Regions from separate parts of the Haliea sp. E17 genome, predicted to be linked through region 1. Evidence: predicted binding sites of a transcription regulator. Region 1 holds the regulator's gene; the other holds the start of a gene.
What was found. Region 1 encodes sigma-54, which starts transcription at its own class of promoters, with help from an activator protein. Its sites were predicted from a motif close to TGGCACANNNNTTGCNNT; they were not measured.
Positions count from the first base shown of each region.

Region 2: nirB (nitrite reductase large subunit NirB) is a predicted target of sigma-54. The motif match lies at 4,018-4,035, and genes of this name have one in related genera.

Region 1 is NZ_JBLWFK010000011.1:16,868-22,456, reverse strand. Features, by position in the region: gene lptC (LPS export ABC transporter periplasmic protein LptC) at 1-308, shown strand, start outside; gene lptA (lipopolysaccharide transport periplasmic protein LptA) at 292-921, shown strand; gene lptB (LPS export ABC transporter ATP-binding protein) at 899-1,624, shown strand; gene ACNKU3_RS20465 (RNA polymerase factor sigma-54) at 1,781-3,253, shown strand; gene hpf (ribosome hibernation-promoting factor, HPF/YfiA family) at 3,390-3,677, shown strand; gene ptsN (PTS IIA-like nitrogen regulatory protein PtsN) at 3,688-4,146, shown strand; gene rapZ (RNase adapter RapZ) at 4,149-5,006, shown strand; gene ACNKU3_RS20445 (HPr family phosphocarrier protein) at 5,003-5,272, shown strand; gene mgtE (magnesium transporter) at 5,385-5,589, shown strand, end outside.
Region 2 is NZ_JBLWFK010000005.1:319,746-325,334, forward strand. Features, by position in the region: gene ACNKU3_RS14885 (alginate export family protein) at 1-396, opposite strand, end outside; gene ACNKU3_RS14890 (protein kinase domain-containing protein) at 647-2,407, opposite strand; gene ACNKU3_RS14895 (NarK family nitrate/nitrite MFS transporter) at 2,416-3,885, opposite strand; gene nirB (nitrite reductase large subunit NirB) at 4,267-5,589, shown strand, end outside.

The DNA.
Region 1 (5,589 bases):
GCTTCTATGCCCACAGCGCCCACGACCGGACCTGGTCGGCAAGCGCCGACCGGGGACGTTACGCGGGAAATGGCCAGCGCCTGTTGCTGCGCCAGAATGTCGTGCTCAGCCACGACCAGACCGGCACCCAACTGACAACCGCCAGCCTGGATATCCAGCTGGACACCCGCGAAGCGCAGACCCGCTCCGCGGTCACCATCACCCAGGCGGGGAACGCAACCCGGGCCAACGGCATGCTGGCCCGACTCAACCAGGAAACCATCCGCCTGGGCCCCGATGTGGAGAGCATTTATGTACAAATCCCCTAGCCGGGCGGCCGCCTGTGCCCTCGTCCTGCTCGCACTCTCGGCAGGCGTTAAGGCGCTGCCCGACGACCAGGATCAACCGATCCGGATCGAGGCGATCGAGGCGCTCAGGGACGAAAACCAGGGCTTTACCCAGTACAAGGGCAATGTCACCCTGGACCAGGGCAGCCTGCACATCGAGGCCGATATCCTCACCGTCTACCACACCGGCCAGGATGCCCAGCGCATCACCGCCCATGGCAAGCCCGCGACCATGCGCCAGCAACCGGAAATCGACAAGGCCGTGATCACCGCGCGCGCCAACCGCATCGAGTATTACCGCAATGAAGCTCGCGTCGAGCTGCGCGAAAGCGCCAGCATCGAGCAGGAGGGTTCCACCGTCACCGGCGACCGCATCGACTACTTCATCAACGAAAAACTGGTGAAAGCCGATTCCGACCGCAGCAATACCTCCAGCCGGGTACAGGTGGTGATTCCGGCGCAGGTGATACAGGCGGCCGAGGAATCCAGCCAGGCCCAGGAGCGGGAGGCCGCTGCCGATCCCAACAGCCCCGCCAGTGCCGTCGAGGAAGTCGCGCCGAAGGAGACCGCCGATGGCGCAACTGGCAGCCCGTAACCTCGCCAAGTCCTATCGCGGCCGGGAGGTCGTACAGGACGTTTCCCTGCACCTGGAAAGCGGCCAGGTGGTCGGCCTGCTGGGGCCCAACGGCGCCGGCAAAACCACCTGTTTCTACATGATTATCGGCATCATCACCGCAGACCGCGGGAGCATCGAGCTGAACGGTGAAGACATTACCCGCCTGCCCATGCACGAGCGCGCGCGCCACGGCATCGGCTACCTGCCCCAGGAGGCGTCGATCTTCCGCAAGCTGTCGGTGGGCGACAACCTGCTGGCGATTCTCGAGACCCGCCCCGACCTCAACCGCAAACAGCGGCAGGAAAAGCGCGACATGCTGCTCGAGGAATTTCACGTGCAGCACCTGCGCGACAGCCTCGGCCAGTCGCTCTCCGGCGGCGAGCGGCGGCGGGTGGAAATCGCCCGCGCGCTGGCGACAGAACCGGACTTCATCCTGCTCGACGAACCCTTCGCCGGCGTCGACCCGATCTCGGTGAGCGACATCAAGCAAATCATCAACCACCTGCGCGATCGCGGTATCGGCATCCTGATTACCGACCACAACGTGCGCGACACACTTGATATTTGCGAGAAGGCCTATATCGTAGGGGAAGGTCACATCATCGCCTCAGGCACCTCCCAGGAAGTGCTGGACAACGCCAAGGTGCGCAAGGTCTACCTCGGCGAACAATTCCGCCTTTAAGGCATCCGCAACACCACTGCTAAACGTAAAAAAAGTCAACAAGCAAATTTCGAGCCAAGCGGTTGCCAGAGTTTGCACGCTGGCGCTACACTCCAAGTCGTGTTCAACTGCGCCACCCCGTACGGGGACGCACCCAGGGGCTCTTTCCAGCTGTCGATGAAACAATCGCTTCAACTCAAGATCGGCCAGCAACTGACCATGACTCCGCAGTTGCAGCAGGCCATCCGCTTACTGCAACTCTCCACGCTGGACCTGCAGCAGGAAATCCAGCAGGCGCTGGACAGTAACCCCCTGCTGGAAATCGGCGAAGAGGACCTCGGCGGCAACGAGGTGGAGAACGGTAACAACGAGCCCGAAGGCCCGGCCGGCAACAGCGACTGGGAAAGCGCCGAACTCAACGAGGCTAACACCACCGGCTCCGAGAGCATGCCGGATGACCTGCCGGTGGACACCCGCTGGGAAGACCTGCTGCCATCCAGTTCTTCCCCCGCCCCGGCGCCCATGGAAGACGACGGTGACTTCGAGTCCCGCAACAGCTCGCGGGAATCCCTGCACGACCACCTGCTCTGGCAGCTCAACCTCACCCGTTTTTCCGACACCGACCACCTGATCGCCCTGACCCTGCTCGACGCCACCGACGGCAACGGCCGGCTGACCCTGTCGCTGGAGGAAATCCACGAGTCCTTCGACCCGGAACTCGACATCGAGATGGACGAGATCGTGGCGGTGCTGCACCGGCTGCAGCAATTCGAACCCGCCGGCGTCTGTACCCGCAGCCTGCAGGAATGCCTGCTGGTGCAGTTGCAGCAACTGCCCGCCGACACCCCCTATCTCGAGCCGGCGCGGCTGATCCTCAACCGCCACCTGCCGCAGCTGGCCGGCGGCGATTACAACCAGATCCTGCGCCGCACCCGGCTCGCTGAAAGCGAACTCAAGTCGGTACTGGCGCTGTTGCAGACCCTGGACCCGAACCCGGGGCAATCCTTCGCCCCGGAAGATGTCGAATACGTGGTGCCCGACGTTTTTGTCAGCAAGCGCGAAGGCCGCTGGGTGGTGGAGCTCAACCCGGATATCGCGCCCAAACTGCGCATCAATAGCGACTATGCCAGCCTGATCAAGCGCGCGGACAACAGTGCCGACAACACCTACCTGCGCGACAACCTGCAGGAGGCGCGCTGGTTCCTGAAGAGCCTGCAGAGCCGCAACGAAACCCTGATGAAAGTGGCCAGCAAGATTGTCGAGCACCAGCGCAACTTCCTCGAATACGGCGAGGAAGCCATGAAACCGCTGGTGCTGCACGACATTGCCGAGGCGGTGGAGATGCACGAGTCCACCATCTCCCGGGTCACCACCCAGAAGTACATGCACACCCCGCGCGGTATCTTCGAACTCAAGTATTTCTTTTCCAGCCACGTATCCACCAGCGGCGGTGGCGAATGCTCTTCAACGGCGATTCGCGCACTGATCCGCAAGCTGGTCGCGGCAGAAAACCCCCGCAAGCCTCTCAGCGACAACAAGATCGCCCAATTGCTGGACGAACAGGGCATTGAAGTAGCCCGGCGGACCATCGCCAAGTACCGGGACAGCCTTAACATCCCGCCCTCCAACGAGCGCAAGCGGCTGGTATGATCTTTATGCCAATATCGCCCGACCACCTGTGCCAGCCGGTCACCAAGTGGTCTAGACTGATTCCAAGGTCTCGCCGGAATCCGGCGGCGCCCTCCCCGGGGCTCACCCGGGCTCATCAGCAACAAGGAGCCAAGCTATGCAACTGAACGTCAGCGGACACCACGTGGAGGTCACCGACCCCCTGCGCAATTACGTTGAGAGCAAGTTCGAGCGACTGCAACGCCACTTTGACAATATCACCAACACCCAGGTCACCCTGATCGTCGAAAAAATGGTTCAGAAAGCGGAAGCGACCATGCACATCTCCGGAGCGGACCTGTTCGCCCAGGCGGAATCCGAGGACATGTACGCGGCGATCGATCTCCTCGCCGACAAGCTGGACCGCCAGCTGATCAAGCACAAAGAGAAAACCCGAGGTCACTGATTTCCACCCCATGCAATCACTAGCCGATCTGCTGACCCCGGAGCGCACCGCGAGCCGCGTTCCGGGGCTCAGTAAAAAAAGACTTTTTGAATCCCTCGCACGCATCATCAGCAATGACCTGCCCGGCATCTCCTACGACGCGGTATTCAGCAACCTCATCGCGCGCGAGAAGCTGGGCAGCACCGGACTGGGCCAGGGCATCGCCATTCCCCACTGCCGCATGCCCGGCTGCGAGGGGCCGGTGGGCGCCCTCCTCACCCTTGCCGAACCGATCGAATTCGACGCCCCGGACAACCAGCCGGTGGACCTCGTCTTTGCGCTGCTGGTTCCCGAGGGCGAGGAACAGCGCCACCTGAACACCCTGGCAGGAATCGCCCGCCAGTTCAGCCAGGCGGACTACTGCGCGCGCCTGCGCGCCGCGGAAAACGACGAAGCGCTGTTCGCCGTCGCGGAAGCCGGAGTGCAGTAACCATGCACCTGATCATCATCAGCGGCCGTTCCGGGGCGGGGAAAAGTACCGCCCTTCACCAGCTGGAAGATGAGGGTTACTACTGCATCGACAACCTGCCCGTGTCGCTGCTGCCCGCACTGGTGGAAGAGACCCGGCGCGAGGACTTTGCCCACTTCAAGGGCACCGCGGTCTGCATCGACGCCCGCAACGCCTGGAAGGACCTGGCGGATTTCGCCCGGGTCCGCGACTCGCTGCCCGCCGAGGTGCGCTGCGAAATCCTGCTGCTCGAAGCCCAGGATGCAGAGCTGATCAAACGCTTTTCCGAGACCCGGCGGCGCCACCCGCTGTCCTCGAACGACACACCGCTGGCCGAGGCCATCGACCTGGAGCGCGCGCTGCTGGCGCCGATCGCCGCGGATGCGGCGTTGATTCTCGACACCAGCCAGATGACCATCCACGAACTGCGCGACGCCATCCGCCAGCGGCTGCTGGGCTCTGCCTCCGGCAGCATGTCGATCACCTTCCAGTCCTTCGGTTTCAAGCGCGGCGTGCCCAGCGATGCAGACCTGGTGTTCGACGTGCGCATGCTGCCCAACCCGCACTGGGTGAAAGAGCTGCGCCAGCTGACCGGGCTCGACCAGGCGGTGCGCGACTTCCTGCAGGACCAGCCGATGACCGATGAACTGCACGCGGATATCCGCCAGTTTCTCGACCGCTGGCTGCCGCGTTACTGCGACAGCAACCGCAGCTACATGACTGTCGCCATCGGTTGTACCGGTGGTCAACATCGGTCAGTATATCTCGCCGACAGGCTGTACCAGCACTATCGGCAGCAGTTCCCCGAAGTACATCTCCGGCACAGGGAATTACAGCAGTGATTGAGACCCAGGTCACCATCATCAACAAACTGGGCCTGCACGCCCGCGCGGCGGCAAAATTTGTCGGCTGCAGTTCAGCTTTTTCCAGCCGCATCATGGCCGGCCGCGACGGCGAAATGGTCGATGCCAAAAGCATCATGTCGGTGATGATGCTGGCGGCGGCCAAGGGTACCGTACTCGACCTGCATATCGATGGCGCCGACGAGGAGGCCGCACACGCGGCCATCGTGGCACTGATCGAAAACCGTTTCGGCGAGGCCGAATAAGCCGGCACCTGCGCGGCAGCGTAACTAATTGCGTTGTTGCCCCCGCCGCTATCTCGCATAATCCTGTCCCGTAAGCGCTCGCCGGCCACTCAAGGACACGGGAATTCCTCGCATGCCCCCCAATCCGCAGACATCGCAGGATACGCTCGACAAGCTGACGAACGCGCTTGAAAGCGGCGCCTTTGTCCACGGCCGGCGCATGCTGAACGGTTTGTCCCCGGCGGAAATCGCCCACCTCCTTGAATCCTCGCCACCGAAATTCCGCGATGTCCTGTGGAAGATGGTCGACGTGGAACTCGAGGGCGAGGTCATCGGCG
Region 2 (5,589 bases), on a different contig from region 1:
GCCGCCCGAGGCGTACTTGGCCCAGACCTGGTTGACGTCGGTACCTTCGGGGTCGGCGACCACGGGGTACTGGGTCTTGCCATTGGCGGTGGAGTTGTAGTCGTCGTCGCCGACGGTGGAGACATCGTCGACCTCCATCAGGAAAGAGAAACCCTTGTATGCCGCGGACCCGAAGGTCAGGCGGCTGCGCAGGGTCGAGGCCTCTGCGTCCTTGTCAAAACCATCCTGGTCCACAAATTCAAAGCGGTAGCGAAAATCCACTGAGGCCTTGCCCATGGTGAACATGTCGGTGAAGGACTCCGGTGCCGGGGCTGCTTCCTCGGCGGTGACCGGAACGGCGCAGGCGGCGATAACCGCTCCGGCCAACAGTGTGCGTGCCTGATTTGATACTGCCATCTGTGTGCTCCTTAAAAATAAAAAAAGCCCGCTCGACACATCCCTTGCGAGATGGTCGAGCAGGCTACGTTGCCGATGTTCGTGTGTGTGGTAGGTGTTCTCGGTCAACCAAAGCAATTACCGGGCCACCTGTTTCAAGTGCCTGTTATTTTGCGGATTTTGTCGGTTTTTCCGGAGTTTTCTGCACGCCTGTACTGCGCTGGAAATGGTGCGGCGCACGTTTTTGGACAGAAAATTGCACTGCAATCGTTCAGTGGAGCAGGAAAAACAGGGTGGCGAGCTGGGTCAGCGCGAGGATAGCGCAGAGAGTTTTCCAGACCAGCAGGGGGTCGCGCTCCAGCAGCGGGCGCTGGTCGTATTGCAGGTAGCGCGGGTTGGGGTGGCGGAGTTCGTGGGCGAATTCCATCACGTCACCGTGGCGGCGCTCGGGCTGGAAACGCAGGCCCTTGCGCAGTGCGCCATCCAGCCAGTGGGGGATGTGCGGATTGTAGCGATAGCTTTCGGTGTAGTGGGTGGCGAGGTAGTCGCGCCGGGTTTTGCAGTTTTCCAGTTTGCCGCCGAAGGGCAGCTTGCCGGTCAGCATTTCATAGCTGATAACGGCCAGCGCGAACTGGTCGGACTGGTAGCCGGGACGCGTTCCCAGGGTATATTCCGGCGCCGAGTAGGTGGCGGTGCCGAGGGCGATGTCCCGTTCCAGCGGTGAGCTGATCTCGCTGATGCCGCCGACCCGGCAGGCGCCGAAGTCCACCAGTTTTACCTGCCCGTTGCGGTCGATGAGGATATTGTCGGGCTTGAGGTCCTGGTGCAGCGTTTCCCGGCGGTGAAAGGCGCGCACGCCCTTGGCGATCTGCTCGATCAGGTAAACCGCTTCCTCTACCTGCGGGCGCGGGTTTTCCAGCATCCAGCGCGAGAGTGTGATCCCGGAAACATATTCGGTCAGGTAGTAGAGGCAGCTCTTCTTGCGCGGCGGCTCGACCACCCGCACTACGTAGGGGCTGTGGATGCGGGAGCCGATCCAGCTTTCCATGACAAAGCGCTCGATGTAGGCCGGGTCGTCCTCGAAATTCACCGAGGGCGTTTTCATGCAGAAGTTTTCGCCGCTTTCCACATCCACCACCTGGTAGACCTGGCTGCGGGAACTCGCGTGCAGTTCGCGGATTACCCGATACCCGTCCAGCACCATGTCCTGGTCCAGTAGCGGTGGGAAGCGCAACTCGGTGAGCTGGCCGACGACATCGTCGATGGCTGCCTCGGGCAGGCCGTCGATGCGCAGCAACTGGCAGCTGAGGTTGTCGGCGCTACCCGCGGCAAGCGCGGCTTCCGCGATGCGTTGGCAAAGTGCGGACAAGTCGCTGCCGGAGGATGCGCCCAGCAGCTTGCGCAACTGGGCCGAGGAAAGACTGTCGTGGATTCCGTCCGTGGTCAGCAGGAACAGGTCGCCCTCCTCCATCGCGATACAGCGGTAGTCGACGTCAAGGTGGACATCCATGCCCAGCGCCCGGGTCAGGTAGGCGTGATTCTCCGACACCGGCACGCTGTGGTCCGTGGAAAGTTGCAGCAGGTCGCCGTTGCGGTAGTGATAGATACGGCTGTCACCCGCGTGGAATACGTGGGCCTGGCGCGATTTCAGGATCAGCGCACTGAAGGTCGTGAGGTAACCGCGGGTGTTGTCGGCGTAACTGCGGCCGCGGTTGTACAGCCAGCGGTTGAGCGAAGTGAGTACCTGGCCCGCGGACTTTTTGGTGGTCCAGGTTTCCGGGGTGGAAAAATAGTCGTTGAGAAAACCGGTAACCGAGGCCTGGCTGGCCTCCTTGCCCGCCTCTGCCGCACTGATGCCATCGGCGATCACTGCCGCTGCACCCTTGGTGGCCAGCAGGACGCCCTCGGGAATGCGGATGCCGATGGCGTCCTCGTTGTCGGGCTTGCGGCCCGCGCTGCTGTACTGCCCCACTGTCAGCGCCAGTGCAGCGCAGGCCAGGTGGGGCGCCGGGGGCGGTACCGTTCCGTCCATAAGCTTACTCAAGCAACGTCGATCAGTTGTACCGTGCCGTCGGGAAGGACTTCGCGCATCTGCCCCGAGGGCTCTTCCAGCAGGAATTGTACGATAACGAGGCAGACGGCGGCGCTGCCGGCGATCACCAGGAAGAAGGTCGAGTTGTCTACGAATGAGAGCACGGTGAGGTAGGTGACGCCCCCGACATTGCCGTAGGCGCCGGCCATGCCGGCGATCTGCCCGGTCATGCGGCGCTTGATCAGCGGCACCATGGCGAAAACGGCACCTTCGCCGGCCTGGACGAAGAAAGAACAGGCCATGGTGGCGATGACCGCCGCCGGAATCCACCAGCCGGAATTCACCTGGGACATCACCAGGTAGCCCACGGTCAGCCCGGCGATCAGTATCGACAGCGAACGCTTGCGGCCGAAGGTGTCGGACAGGTAGCCGCCGCCAGGTCGCGCGACCAGGTTCATGAAAGCAAAACCCGACGCGAGGAAGCCGGCTTCCACTGCACCGAGATTGAAGGTGTCCATGAAGAACAGCGGCAGCATCGACACGACGGCCAGTTCAGAGCCGAAGGTGACAAAGTAGGCCCAGTCCAGCGCGGCGACCTGGCGGAATTTGTAGCGCTCGTATTCCGGCACGCCCTCGCGCAGGTGTTCCTTGTTGACCCGCCAGATCTGGCTGGTCTGGAACAGGAACAGCACGCTGAACAGCGCGTAGAGGCTGTACGTGGCGGTTGCGGAAAGCAGGCCGAGGTTGGAGGGGGACAATTTCCAGGCCAGCACCGCCAGTGCGATATACAGGGGCAGGGTCATGGCGATGTAGAAATACAGGTCGCGCCAGCTGCTCACCTCAAGCCCGCCGTTGCGCTTCGGCTTGAAGTAGGTGGACCCCCTGGGGGTGTTGCGGGCGCGCAGGTAGAAGAACATGCCATAGAAGAAGGCGATCAGGCCTGCGCTGGCGATGGCGTACCGCCAGCCGTCGTCGCCGCCATAAGCCAGCGCCAGGGTGGGCAGGGTCATGGCCGCAGCGGCGGAACCGAAGTTACCCCAGCCGCCGTAGATGCCCTGGGCCATGCCCACCTGGCGGGCGGGGAACCATTCACCCACCAGGCGAATGCCGATGACGAAGCCGGCGCCGACAAAACCGCCGAGAAAACGGAACAGCGCGAGCATTTCATAGGAAGTGGCAAAGGCGAAGCCCCAGCAGAAGAACGCAGAGATCATCAGTAACGCGCTGAACACCACGCGCGGGCCGAAGCGGTCCACCAGCATGCCAATGATGATTCGCGCGGGAATGGTCAGGGCGACGTTGAGTATCAGCAGCGCCTTGACCTGCTGGTCGCTGAGGCTGAAGGCCTCGCGGATGTGCGCCATCAGCGGGGCGTGGCTGAACCAGACGACAAAGGTGAGGAAAAAGGCGAACCATGCCAGGTGCAGGGTGCGGATGGCGGGGTCAGACAGATTCAATATCTTAACGGGGCTGCTCATGTCAGGAGCCTCCTTCAGCTGGGGATACAGGGTAACAGGATGAGGGTGGAAACAGTCTGTGATTGACCCGCCGTTGGGTCGGACTCGCAGAGGTCGCCGCCGGAGGCCGGGTGATTGGCATGGCGACATAGTAGGCACGGGTTTTGCAACGTTTATGCCAACGACATAGCTGAGGCGCTGAATTGCCCGGGAAACGCACGTTTTCAGGGCCTTAAGGCCGCCAATACGCACTAATTTCAGGATTCAACTCCAACGGTGGATGCGCAGATTTGGTGCGTATGCTCCGTCTTGCGCACCATTTGGGCACAACGATGTGCCTCTTCCACCCTTGAAGTACCGCCCCAGGCAAGCCTGACTTTTTGTACTTTCAGGAGAAGTTATATGAGCAAGCGCGAGATAGTTGTTGTCGGCAACGGCATGGTCGGCCATCACTTCGTGGAAACGCTGGTCAAGGCCGGAACCGGCGATCGGATAACCGTGATTGGCGGTGAACCCCGCCCCGCCTACGACCGGGTTCACCTGTCGGATGTCTTCGCCGGCCGCTCGCCGGAAGACCTGGCCATGACTACCCGCGAGACCTACAAGTCCTGGGATGTCAGTGCGCACTTCGGCGACCCGGTGGCGATTATCGACCGGGACAAGAAAGTGGTGATCACCGAGGGCGGCCAGCGCTTCGCCTACGACAAGCTGGTGATGGCAACCGGCTCCTATCCTTTCGTTCCGCCGGTGCCCGGCCACGAGCACAAGCGCTGCCTGACCTACCGCACCATCGACGACCTCGGCGACATCCGCTCCAAGGCGAAGGACAGCAAGATCGGCGTGGTGGTCGGCGGCGGCCTGCTCGGCCTGGAGTGCGCCAACGCGCTGAAAAATCTCGGCCTGGAAACCCACGTAGTGGAATTCGCCCCCGGCCTGATGGGCGTACAGCTCGACGACGGCGGCTCCGCCATGCTGCGCCGCAAGATCGAGGAGCTGGGGGTGACCGTGCACACCAGCAAGAACACCAAACAGATCGTCGCAGGCGAAGCCTGCGCCCTGCGCATGGAATTCGCCGACGACTCTGCGCTGGAAACCGACATGATCGTGTTCTCCGCGGGCATCCGCCCCTGGGACCAGCTCGGTCGCGACTGCGGCCTGGAAGTCGGCGAGCGCGGCGGCATCGTCATCGACCAGAAGTGCCGCACCTCCGACAGCGACATCTACGCCATCGGCGAGTGCGCCCTCTGGGGCGGCCGCATCTTCGGCCTGGTGGCCCCCGGCTACCGCATGGCGGAAACCGCCGCCGGCGCCATCACCAGCACCGAGGGCGCCCTGTTCCAGGGTGCCGATATGAGCACCAAGCTGAAGCTGCTGGGCGTAGACGTGGGTTCCATCGGCGACGCCCACGGCCGCACTGAAGGCGCGATGTCCTTCGTCTTCAGCGACCAGCGCGAGAATGTCTACAAGCGCCTGGTCACCAGCGCCGACGGCAAGCTGCTGCTGGGCGCGGTACTGGTCGGCGACTGCGATGACTACGACACCCTGCTGCAGTACTACCTCAACGGGATCGAGCTGCCCGGCGATCCGCAGGCCCTGATCCTGCCCAGCGTCGGCGGTGGCCCGATCGCGCTGGGCGTCGCCGCCCTGCCGATGACCGCCAGCATCTGCTCCTGCCACAACGTCACCAAGGGCGACATCGTCGCCGCCATCGACGGTGGCTGCTGC